DNA from 4 places in the Citrobacter farmeri genome. Region 2 is predicted to be linked to each of the others. Evidence: predicted binding sites of a transcription regulator. Region 2 holds the regulator's gene; each other region holds the start of a gene.

Region 1 (3,149 bases), 690 kb from region 2:
ACGCTGTGTTCAAGGCTAATGGCTAATAATTTTTGCGCTTCGACGGCAAACTCCAGCGGCAATTCAGAGAACACGTCCTTACAGAAGCCGTTGACGATCATCGAGATCGCATCCTCTTCGCTGATGCCGCGCTGCAGGCAGTAGAACAGCTGATCTTCCCCAATCCGTGAAGTGGTTGCCTCATGCTCCAACTGCGCGCTGTTGTTCCGGCATTCGACATACGGGAAGGTATGCGCCCCACAGTCGGCGCCAATCAGCATCGAGTCGCACTGGGTGAAGTTACGGGCATTGGTGGCCGTTGGCATGATTTTGACCAGACCACGATAGCTGTTCTGACTGTGTCCGGCAGAAATCCCCTTCGAGATAATGGTCGACCGGGTGTTCTTGCCGATGTGGATCATCTTGGTGCCGGTATCTGCCTGCTGATGCCCGCTGGTCAGCGCCACCGAATAAAACTCGCCGATGGAGTTGTCGCCGCGCAGAATGCAGCTTGGGTATTTCCAGGTAATGGCCGATCCGGTCTCCGACTGGGTCCACGACATTTTGCTGTTCTCACCTTCGCACAGCGCGCGTTTGGTGACGAAGTTCAGAATACCGCCGGTGTTGTTATCCCCAGGGAACCAGTTCTGAACGGTGGAGTATTTCACCTCGGCGTCTTTGTGGATGATCACTTCCACTACCGCCGCGTGCAGCTGATAGCTATCGCGCACGGGTGCTGAACAGCCTTCGATATAGCTGACATAACTGCCTTCATCTGCTATCAGGATCGTGCGCTCAAACTGTCCGGTCTTCTCGGCGTTGATGCGAAAGTAAGTGGAAAGCTCCATCGGACAGCGCACGCCTTTCGGCACATAGATAAAGGTGCCATCAGAGGCGACCGCCGCATTCAGCGCGGCGAAGAAGTTATCGTTGCCGGGTACGACGGTGCCAAGATACTGTTTCACCAGTTCGGGATGATCGTGAATCGCTTCGCCGAAAGAGCAGAATATGATCCCCTGTTCCGCCAGTTTTTCACGATAGGTGGTGGCGACGGAAACGGAGTCAAAGATGGCGTCAACTGCCACCTCACGGCCTTCACGCACCGGCACGCCGAGCTGTTCAAAGGCAGCCTCTACCTCTTTACTGAGAAAAGCGTTCGCCCCGGTTTGCTGTACCGCTCCCGGTTCCGACGCGCAGGTCTCATCACAATTCCCGCATGAAGGCGCGGAATAGTAGCTGTAGTCCTGATAATTCAGCGTCTCATAGTGCGCTTTTAACCAGTGCGGCTCCGGCATGTCGACCCAGGCTCTGTACGCATTGAGGCGAAATTCCAGCATCCACTCCGGCTCATTACGTTTGGCCGATATGGCACGAACCACCTCTTCGTTAATCCCTTTCGCCAGCTCATCCGTTTGCAGTTGGGTAAAGAAACCCTCTTTGTAATTCAGGGGGCCACCGGTCCAGGTTTTGACATCGTCAGTTGCTTCAGTATTACGAGACATAGTACCGCCTATACCCCAAAGCTTTCGCCGCACCCGCATTCGTTCTGGGCTTTCGGGTTATGAAATTTGAATAACTGGTTTAATCCTTCGCGAACGTAATCCACTTCCGTGCCGTCGATAAACGGCATCGCCTGTAGCGGGACATAGAGCTTCGCGCCCTCCGTCTCGAACAGCAGATCGTCTTTTTCCGGCTCGCTGACGGTATCCAGCACGTAGCCAAAACCGGCGCATCCCGTCTGCTTAACGCCCAGGCGCACGCCCAGCATGCCGGGCTGCTTTGCGACCAGTTCGCGAATATGCGCCGCTGCCGCAGGGCTCAATGTCAATCCGCGCCAGGCGAAATCGTCCGGATCAAATGTTCCTGAATGCAATTCCATAGGGTTACCTCGCATAATGAGCCATCAGGCTATAACACCATGTTAGTGATAACGATTCTCACTTCAACCCCTCAACAGCAGGGGCATTCCGGCGTTTCACCCTTTTTGAGCACTTTTATTAAGCATAGACCCTGCCACGCGGGTTAAGAGGAATGGATGAATTTGTTCAATGCATTGATTAATAATGACTTTAACGTTCATCATCGACCGGACTGGTCAAAACAGTAAAGATGTATAGAAAATGACTATTTCAGGAATAGGGATGACATGGGAAGGGTGAAAGCACAGAAAAACAAAACCCTTAAGGTTGTCAGTAACAGCCTTAAGGGTTCCGGCCCCATCCGGCGCTTATCTCCGGCACTCACGATGGCTTAGCTCTTGAAGGGGCGATAAGAATAATCTCATACTGCCGGAGGTCATTTTTAACACAAATTGCTATCCCGCACTTTTTTGTGTCGGATCAATTATGTGCGTTCGACATCGTTTCCTGGATTGCCTCCAGAAACAGCCGAAGCCCGACTGGCTGATGTTCACGGGAAAGATACAGACCGTATACGGCAAGGCGCCGGGGTTGCAGCATCGGCAGGAGGCGTACCAGCCGCCCCTGCGCCAGCCCTTCACGCGCTTCCTTTTCCGGCACCAGCGCGATCCCCATGCCTGCCAACGCAGATTCGCACAACAGCGACGAGATCCCGGCGCTGAGATTCCCCTTTATCGCCACTGAAACCGCCTCGCCCTGCTCGTCGAGAAAATGCCACGATTTTCCGGCAAACCCGCTGTAATACAGGCAGTTATGCTGAGCGAGATCCTCCAGCGTCTGCGGGATACCGTGCTGGTGCAAATACCCCTCTGACGCGCACAGAACCGATTCGCAGTCGCCGAGTCGACGGGCAATCACACCGGGTTCAGGATTATCGGTAATGCGAATCGCGACATCAATGCGTTCTCCGACCAGACTGACCGGCTGATTGTTTATCTCAACTTCAATGCGCAGTTCCGGATACCGCGCTAAAAAACCCGGCAGCACCGGCGCGAGAATATGCATTGCCGTAAAGTGCGCACATGCGACGCGCAGCGTTCCTGAAGGAATAACCGCCCCCGATCCCGCCCCAATCGCCTGGGAAAGTTGCGCCAGCGTTCGCGTCTTCACCAGCGCCTCTTCTCCGGCGGGTGTAATCGTCAGCTTGCGTGATGAGCGATGAATTAACCGCGCGCCAGCCCATTTCTCCATCTCGTCCAGATAGCGGCTCACCATCGGTCGGGAGAGGCCCAGCGCCCGCGCCGCTGCACT
Region 2 (3,149 bases):
ATCTTAATGAAGAAGGCGTGATTCAATTTTTGCTGAAATCGTATGTTGACGGCGAGTGGCGTTTCAACGTACCGGTACTATGGGAACAATACCCGCACATCGTCGGATGGGAGACGATTCCGGCCTGGGATCATCCGGCACTGTTTATCCCCGGCGGCAACTCCCCTTATGTCACTGAAGCATATCGCGCCGATTTGCTGGCCCAGTTCCCACAGGCGCGTGCGCATGTGATTGCCGGGGCCGGTCATTGGGTGCATGCCGAAAAGCCGGAGGCGGTGCTGCGCGCCATCCGTCGTTATCTGAATGAAACGGCTAACTGATTAAAAACTCGGCGTCCGTGCGCGATTACTCGTACGAACGTTGGCGCGCCTCATTCGCTGATGTATGATGGCGCGCTATCCATCCGGGCAGAGGCCTGGCTGATTGTTTCCCCGAAGTCACCAAAATCATGGCCAAAGAACAAACGGACCGTACGACACTAGATCTGTTCGCGCACGAGCGTCGCCCGGGACGACCGAAAACCAATCCGCTTTCGCGCGATGAACAACTGCGCATTAACAAGCGTAACCAGCTAAAACGCGACAAAGTTCGTGGTCTTAAGCGTGTCGAGCTCAAACTCAACGCGGAAGCCGTTGACGCGCTAAATGAGCTGGCGGAATCCCGGGAGATAAGCCGCAGCGAACTGATTGAAGAGATACTGATGGCCCAACTGGCGGCGCTACGCGGTCAGAATCTCGCCTGAAATCATCCCATCCCCCACTTTCGTGTAGCATGGAGTGCACTCGTATGCGTTTGCTATTTCCGCATACCTGACTGTTCTGCTATGATTGCCGTTATCTGTGGGCAATTCGCCACCACCATTTCAATAAGTTTCAAGAGGTTACTTTACTCATGGCAATCACTGGCATCTTTTTCGGCAGCGACACCGGGAATACCGAAAATATCGCAAAAATGATTCAAAAACAGCTTGGTAAAGACGTTGCCGATGTACATGACATTGCAAAAAGCAGCAAGGAAGATCTCGAAGGCTATGACATTCTGCTGCTCGGTATCCCAACCTGGTACTACGGTGAAGCGCAGTGCGACTGGGACGACTTCTTCCCAACCCTCGAAGACATTGATTTTAACGGCAAACTGGTTGCCCTGTTTGGCTGTGGCGATCAGGAAGATTATGCCGAATACTTCTGCGACGCGTTAGGCACGATCCGCGATATCATTGAGCCGCGCGGCGCAACCATCGTGGGTCACTGGCCGACCGCAGGCTATCATTTTGAAGCGTCCAAAGGTCTGGCTGATGACGACCATTTTGTCGGTCTGGCGATTGACGAAGACCGTCAGCCGGAACTGACCGCTGAGCGCGTGGAAAAATGGGTGAAGCAGATTTCTGAAGAACTGCACCTGGACGAGATCATCAACGCCTGATGTACGGCGGCGCAGACAACGTTTGCGCCGCATCAATAGACAGAACCAATCAAAATAATTGCTACAAATTTGTAACTTTCTTGCCCATCCCTGTACAATGTGCGGGAGTTTTTAGGTGGCGCTCTCATTTCCAGGCAATACCGACTATTTATTAACATTTGCCAGAGGCTTGCAGTTTTCATTTAGACACGGCAGTCCTATAATGAAACGCATTATCTCGAGTGCAATTTCTGTCACTTCTTGTATGAAGTGAATCGTTTAGCAACAGGACAGATTCCGCATGACTGACAACAATACCGCATTAAAGAAGGCTGGCCTGAAAGTAACGCTTCCTCGTTTAAAGATTCTGGAAGTTCTTCAGGGACCGGAAAACCATCACGTCAGTGCGGAAGATTTATATAAACGACTGATCGACATGGGTGAAGAAATTGGTCTGGCGACCGTGTATCGCGTGCTGAACCAGTTTGATGACGCCGGGATCGTTACCCGCCACAATTTTGAAGGTGGTAAATCCGTTTTCGAGCTGACGCAGCAGCATCATCACGATCACCTTATTTGCCTCGATTGCGGCAAAGTGATCGAATTCAGTGATGATTCTATTGAAGCCCGCCAGCGTGAAATCGCGGCGAAGCATGGCATTCGTCTGACGAATCACAGCCTTTATCTGTACGGCCACTGCGCTGAAGGCGATTGTCGTGAAGATGAACACGCGCACGACGCGAAATAATGTGTATTATTCTGAAAAGCCAACCATCCGGTTGGCTTTTTTTATGCGTGTCATTCCCCATTCTGTGCTTTGCTTCTGACAGCATGTTGCTTTAATGTAAAATCTCACCCTGCCCTGTCCGGAGAATTGAAATGGAACTTCGCCAGCTACGTTACTTTGTCCGTATAGTGGAAACCGGCAGTATGGGCAGCGCGGCGCTCGATCTCGACATCGGCGTCTCAGCACTCAGCCAGCAGATGACGCGACTGGAAAACGAACTCGCGATTCGTCTGTTGCAGCGAACCTCGCGTGGCGTAACGCCAACCAACGCCGGTCTGGCTTTTTATTCACAGGCACAGCTGGCGCTACGTCACGCTGATGATGCGATTCTGGCGGCGCGAGATGCGCGTCTGTCCGGTCATGTCAGCGTCGGTATGGCCCCCAGCACCGCCTCCATCCTCGGAATGCCGTTTATTCATGCCATGCGGGAACATTACGCCGACGTACGCTTGCATGTGGTGGAAAGCCTCTCCGGCAACCTGGAGCGGATGATCAACACCCGTCAGATTGATCTGGCCGTCGTTTTTCAGAAAGAGAAGATCCTGCGCTGGAGCGCCAGGCCGGTTCTCGAAGAGCGGCTTTTTCTGATTGGCACGCACGAGCTGCTGGCAGATATTCCGGATGACACCATAACCCCTGCCCAACTGGCGAATATTCCGCTGATCATGCCAAGTCAGGGTCACGGACTGCGCGGCCGACTGGAGGCCATCTGTCAGGAACACGGACTAAAGGTGGATATCGCCACGGAAATTGATGGCCTGGCGTTACTGATGCGTGCCGTTCGCAGCGGACTCGGTGCCACGCTGCAACCCGGCGCTGCCATTTCGCACCTTGAGAGAGCAGCGCTAAGAGTGATCGGTGTCCACAATCCTGTACTCAGCCGCCCCAATTTTCTGGTCAGCCTGTCTGACGATGAACTCACCCCCGCCGGGCTCGCCGCCCGCGTGATGCTCACAAAAGT
Region 3 (3,149 bases), 530 kb from region 2:
TTCATCCTGCAGTGAACTCAGGTTAGTGCCTGCGTTTGCAGAGATGGTGCCGACTTTTTGCTGACCTGTTGGCGTTGCCTGAACTTCAACAGCCGCAAAGCTTGCGAATGACAGTGAACTGAGAACAGCAGCAGCGATGAGGGTTTTTACGTTTTTCATAATAGTGACCTTTTGCAGATGATTGGGCGTCGCAAGCATTTACTTAACGATCGATAGGTAAATGATAGATGTGATCCAGGTCACACGTCAACCCATTTTTTATAACGAACGTTATAAAAAACAAAAAGCCCTTATCTTTCATAAAACTAGGCTAATAATATTTTTCTCGCGAATGCGCTGGAGCCTGGGCTGGTTTATTTTTATAATGGTTGTTCACTAACCCCATTAAGGTACAACGGCACCATGACAACTGAATCGACAAGTTGTGTAAAAAAAAGCCGTGGCCGACCAAAAGTGTTCGACAGGGAAGCCGCGCTTGATAAGGCCATGACACTCTTCTGGCAGCACGGTTATGAAGCGACATCGCTTTCTGACCTTGTTGAAGCAACGGGCGCGAAAGCGCCAACGCTGTATGCGGAATTTACCAATAAAGAGGGGTTGTTCCGCGCCGTACTGGACAGATACATCGCCCGCTTCGCGGCAAAACATGAAGCGCAGTTATTCTGCGAAGAGAAAAGCGTTGAAGCCGCTCTGGAGGATTACTTCACCGCGGTGGCAACCTGTTTCACCAGCAAGGATACCCCCGCTGGCTGCTTTATGATCAACACTTCCGCGACGCTTGCCGCCGCGTCACGTGACATTGCACATACGGTGAAATCACGTCACGCTATGCAGGAGCAGACCCTGACGCAATTTCTGCGTCAACGGCAGGAACGCGGTGAGATCCCGGCGCACTGCAATGTGCAAAATCTTGCCGAATATCTGAGTTGCATCTTGCAGGGTATGTCCATCAGCGCCCGTGAAGGTGCCAGTTTCGATAAGCTGATGCAAATCACCCGCACCACCCTGCGCCTGTGGCCTGAATTGCTCAAGGCCTGATCGTTATCTATGACCGGGAACTTCGTTTCCCGGTTCTTCCATGCCGCAATTCCCGCACAATTACTAGTGTTATCATTCAGTTAGATTCAATTTTCCGCAAAAAAATATTGATAATGGCAATTATTATCAGCAATATTCGCATTTGATTTTACATCTGTTTCACAATGTAACAACCGGCTACACCCGGTTAAATCACTTTACCTGTACAGATATTTTCAGAAAGGAATGCGAATGAATAAGCGTCTTTGGGTCCTCAACCCGATCCTGTTAGCCCTGACTCTGCCCGCTGCGGCGGCACAAACAGAAGAAGAAAACCTCATCGTCAGCGCCAACCGCAGCCAGAAAACCGTAGCCGAAATGGCGCAGACCACCTGGGTGATTGAAGGCCAGGAGATTGAGCAACAGGTTCAGGGCGGTAAAGAGTTCAAAGACGTGCTGGCCCAACTGATCCCGGGCATTGACGTCAGTAGTCAGGGGCGCACCAACTACGGTATGAACATGCGCGGTCGCGCGATTGTCGTGCTGATCGATGGCGTACGCCTTAACTCATCGCGCACCGACAGCCGTCAACTGGATGCGATCGACCCGTTTAACATCGCACACATAGAGGTCATTTCAGGCGCAACGTCGCTGTATGGCGGCGGCAGCACCGGTGGCTTAATTAACATCGTCACCAAAAAGGGCCAGGCGGATAGCCAGGTAGAACTTGAACTGGGTAGTAAATCCGGCTTTAACAATAGTAACGATCACGACGAGCGCGTTGCCGCAGCGGTCAGCGGCGGTACAGATCGCGCGTCTGGTCGGCTGTCTGTAGCTTATCAACGCTTTGGCGGCTGGTACGACGGCAACGGCGACGCTCTGATGCTCGACAACACGCAGACCGGTCTGCAGCACTCCGATCGACTGGATGTGATGGGAACCGGTACCCTCGACATCGATGAAAATCGCCAGATACAGGTGGTCACCCAGTACTACAAGAGTCAGGGCGATGAGGATTACGGACTGTACCTGGGGGAAAATATGTCCGCCGTTACCGGCGGCGGCACCGCCAGCACCCGCAGCGGCCTCAGTTCTGACCGCATTCCGGGGACTGAGCGCCATCTGATCAGCCTGCAATACTCTGACGCGGACTTTTTCGGCCAGAATCTGGTCAGCCAGATCTATTACCGCGATGAGTCGCTGAAATTCTACCCTTTCCCGACGCTCAGCAAGGGCCAGGTAACCAGCTTCTCAGCCTCGCAGCAAGATACTGATCAGTATGGTGCGAAAATCACGCTTAACAGCCAGCTGATGGATAACTGGGAGCTGACGTGGGGCGTCGATGCGGACCATGAAACCTTTGACTCCAACCAGAAATTCTTCGATCTGGCCTGGTCTGTGCCGTCTGGCGGGATGGACAACCGAACAGCCTATACGACTGGACGTTATCCCGGCTACAGCATCACCAATTTTGCCCCGTTCCTGCAAAGCAGTTATGACATTAATGACATCTTCACCCTGAGCGGCGGCGTCCGCTATCAGTGGACAGAAAACCGGGTTGATGATTTTGTGGGTTACGCCCAGCAACAGGGGATCGCCAATGGCCTGGCGAGCTCTGCCGATGTCATTCCTGGCGGCAAAACCGATTACGACAACTTCTTGTTCAATGCCGGGCTGTTGGCGAATCTCACCGAACGCCAGCAGGCGTGGTTTAACTTTTCGCAGGGCGTTGAGCTGCCGGACCCCGGAAAATACTACGGCAATGGCACTTACCAGTTAGTGGGCGATCATTACCAACTCCAGCGCAGCGTGAACGTTGCAGATTCGCGCCTGGAAGGGATTAAGGTCAACTCGTATGAGCTGGGCTGGCGCTATACCGGTGATAATCTGCGTACCCAACTGGCGGCGTACTATTCGACGTCCGATAAGTCGATTGTGATTAACCGTAGCGATATGACGATCCGCGTGGAACCTGACGATCGCCGAATTTACGGCGTGGAAGGCGCAGCAGACTACTTTATCCCTGACAGCGACTGGAGTCTGGGTGCAAACTTTAACGTGCTGAAATCTGAAGTGAAACAGAATGGGAAATGGGAAAAATGGGATGTGACGCTGGCGTCACCGTCCAAAGC
Region 4 (3,149 bases), 1.8 Mb from region 2:
CAGAACATCATCTATTGCCCGGAGCGGCTAAAGCTGAATCTGGGCTGGGAGAGTGCAATTCCGGGTTTTAACGGCACGCCGCGGCAACCCCACTGGCGACTGGGCAGTGTCGGAATGACGCAGGCGCGCCAGGTGATAAGCCAGATTGAGCATGAAAGTAACCAGCACGATCCACTCGCCAACGATATGGCGGAGCTGCTCTTTGGCCAACTGGTGATGACGCTGAAGCGCCATCGCTATGCCACCGATACGCTGCCGGCGACCTCCAGTGAAACGTTGCTGGATAAACTGATAACCGCGCTGGCAGCCAGTCTGGAACGTCCGTTTGCGCTGGATGCCTTTTGCGATCGGGAAGCGTGCAGTGAACGCGTGCTGCGCCAGCAGTTTCGTAGCCAGACCGGGATGACAATTAACCAGTATCAGCGTCAGGTTCGCGTCTGCCATGCGCAATATCTGCTTCAGCACAGCCGCCTGATGATTGGTGAAATTTCGATGAAGTGTGGATTTGAGGACAGTAACTACTTTTCTGTGGTGTTCACGCGGGAAACCGGGATGACGCCCAGTCAATGGCGTCATCTCAGTAACTCAAGTGATTAGCTTGCCATGCCCAGGCCGACAATGTTGGCGGCGATGATGATCACCACGCATCCCAGACTCAGTACGCCGACAGGACGACGCCCGGCGTTGTTCCACTCTTTCAGCACCAGACCGACGATACCACCGCACAGCACGTAGAAACTCATGTGCAGCATCCAACTGATGTAGTCATATTGCGCCGGAATACGCGCGTGGCCCCAGGCGTAGAAAAAGAACTGCAAATACCACATCAGGCCACCGAGCGCAGACAGCAGCACGTTGGTGATGATCAGTGATTTTGCCAGCGAGAAGTCGGCTTTTACCGACAGGTTCTTCACTTTTGCCAGACGAATAAAACAGAAGCCCAGGTTGACCAGCGCGCCGCCGCCCATGATCACCACATAGCTTGGCAGCGCGACATACAGCGGGTCTACACCCAGCGCTGCGGCAGCTTCATGCATCGGTTTTGCGGCGTTCATCGCAAATGACATACCTGCGGAGAAAATGCCGCACATTACGGCCAGCAGTAGCCCTTTTTTCAGATTGAAATCTTCGGCTTTGATGCCCATTTTGCGCTCTTTGAGCTGACCCGCACGAGTGACGATCCCAACACCAATCAGCGCAACCAGCACCCCGAGCAGGGTCATACGCCCGCCTTCGGTGTTAATCAGCACATCAAAGTTGCCGTTGATGATAGGGGTCATCAGCGTACCGACAATCAGCGTGATGCCGATAGCAATGCCAATCCCCATCGACATGCCGAGGTAGCGCATGGTCAGGCCGTAGTTGATATTGCCGATGCCCCACATTGCGCCGAACAGAAATACCGGCAGTAGAGTGGAGAGGCTGAACGAACTGTAATAGGCCCAGAAGTCGGGCAGCAGCATGGCGCTAATGGTCCAGGGAAGAATCAACCAGGAGACAATCCCGCCGACCGACCACATCGTTTCCCATGACCACTGTTTCACTTGTTTGAACGGGGCATAGAAACAGGCCGCACTGGCTGCGCCTATCAAATGCCAAAAAATACCCATCGTAATCGCGTTACTCATCACATCATCCTCATTGTTTTTATCGTCGTTTCTACCCTTCCGACGTCATGAGTTTAAAAATTGCGCAGATGTATAACCTTTTGCCGATTGCCGCGATTTTCCCTTTCTGGCAAAGACCCGGTTAAGTGGGTGATATGGCTCACATAATCAACAATAGACGCTTTTGTAATAACCTTATTAAAAGTACGGCATTGATAATCATTTTCAATATCATTTAATTAACTATAATGAACCAACTGCTTACGCGGCGTTAACACCCGGCCGCTCGACAATAATGGAGATGAATATGAGTTATACACTGCCATCCCTGCCGTACGCTTATGATGCGCTGGAACCGCACTTCGATAAGCAGACGATGGAAATCCACCATACCAAACATCATCAGACTTATGTAAACAACGCTAACGCGGCGCTGGAAAGTCTGCCTGAATTCGCTAACCTGTCTGCAGAAGAGCTGATCGCTAAACTGGATCAGGTACCTGCCGACAAGAAAACCGTTCTGCGTAACAACGCGGGCGGTCACGCTAACCACAGCCTGTTCTGGAAAGGCCTGAAAAAGGGCACCACCCTGCAGGGCGATCTGAAAGCGGCTATCGAACGTGATTTCGGCTCTGTTGATAACTTCAAAGCAGAGTTTGAAAAAGCCGCGGCAACCCGTTTCGGTTCAGGCTGGGCCTGGCTGGTACTGAAAGGTGACAAACTGGCGGTTGTTTCTACCGCAAACCAGGATTCCCCGCTGATGGGTGAAGCCATTTCTGGCGCTTCCGGTTTCCCGATTGTGGGTCTGGATGTGTGGGAGCACGCTTACTACCTGAAATTCCAGAACCGTCGTCCGGACTACATCAACGAGTTCTGGAACGTAGTGAACTGGGACGAAGCGGCTGCGCGTTTCGCGGCGAAAAAATAAGTCTTATTTAACAAGATGTAGCGTTTGAATAACCCCGTCGGCGCGGCCGGTGGGGTTTTTTTGTGATCAAAATCGGACCAAAAACAGTGATCCATAAAAAATGAAACATTGTTTTGTTATGTGGTTGGGATCACTTTTATTATTGTGCTGAATGTCTATCGTTGACACATCTTTACATCGGAAGGTGATGGAAATGCAGATTAAACGCACGATAGAAAAAATCCCTGGTGGCATGATGCTCGTCCCTTTGTTCCTGGGCGCGTTGTGCCACACGTTCTCTCCTGACGCGGGGAAATATTTTGGCTCATTCACCAACGGGATGATCACCGGTACGGTGCCAATTCTGGCCGTGTGGTTTTTCTGCATGGGGGCCTCCATCAAGCTGAGCGCGACGGGGACCGTCCTGCGTAAGTCCGGTACGCTGGTGGTGACCAAAATTGCGGTGGCATGGGTGGTAGCGGCGATTGCCTCACGGATTATCCCTGAACATGGTGTGGAGGCAGGGTTCTTTGCCGGGCTGTCAACACTGGCGCTGGTTGCGGCAATGGATATGACCAACGGCGGGCTGTACGCGTCGATCATGCAGCAGTACGGCACCAAAGAAGAGGCCGGGG

The links. The regulator Fur, encoded in region 2, represses iron uptake genes when iron is present. The targets are predictions, from matches to a motif close to ATAATAATGAGAACNACTATCAA.
Region 1: the regulator Fur is predicted to act here: its motif matches at 1,898-1,920, upstream of sufA (Fe-S cluster assembly scaffold SufA).
Region 3: the regulator Fur is predicted to act here: its motif matches at 1,146-1,168, upstream of I6L53_RS12775 (TonB-dependent siderophore receptor).
Region 4: the regulator Fur is predicted to act here: its motif matches at 1,820-1,842, upstream of sodA (superoxide dismutase [Mn]).

The regions. Positions count from the first base shown of each region.
Region 1 covers NZ_CP077291.1:2,538,421-2,541,569, forward strand. The annotation lists gene sufB (Fe-S cluster assembly protein SufB) at 1-1,481, opposite strand, end outside; gene sufA (Fe-S cluster assembly scaffold SufA) at 1,490-1,858, opposite strand; gene I6L53_RS11925 (LysR family transcriptional regulator) at 2,319-3,149, opposite strand, start outside.
Region 2 covers NZ_CP077291.1:3,231,073-3,234,221, forward strand. The annotation lists gene ybfF (esterase) at 1-320, shown strand, start outside; gene ybfE (LexA regulated protein) at 449-742, shown strand; gene fldA (flavodoxin FldA) at 892-1,422, shown strand; gene fur (ferric iron uptake transcriptional regulator) at 1,703-2,149, shown strand; gene tcuR (tricarballylate utilization LysR family transcriptional regulator TcuR) at 2,281-3,149, shown strand, end outside.
Region 3 covers NZ_CP077291.1:2,704,282-2,707,430, forward strand. The annotation lists gene bhsA (multiple stress resistance protein BhsA) at 1-159, opposite strand, end outside; gene comR (TetR family copper-responsive transcriptional repressor ComR) at 403-1,038, shown strand; gene I6L53_RS12775 (TonB-dependent siderophore receptor) at 1,270-3,149, shown strand, end outside.
Region 4 covers NZ_CP077291.1:184,870-188,018, forward strand. The annotation lists gene rhaR (HTH-type transcriptional activator RhaR) at 1-597, shown strand, start outside; gene rhaT (L-rhamnose/proton symporter RhaT) at 594-1,628, opposite strand; gene sodA (superoxide dismutase [Mn]) at 1,915-2,535, shown strand; gene kdgT (2-keto-3-deoxygluconate transporter) at 2,729-3,149, shown strand, end outside.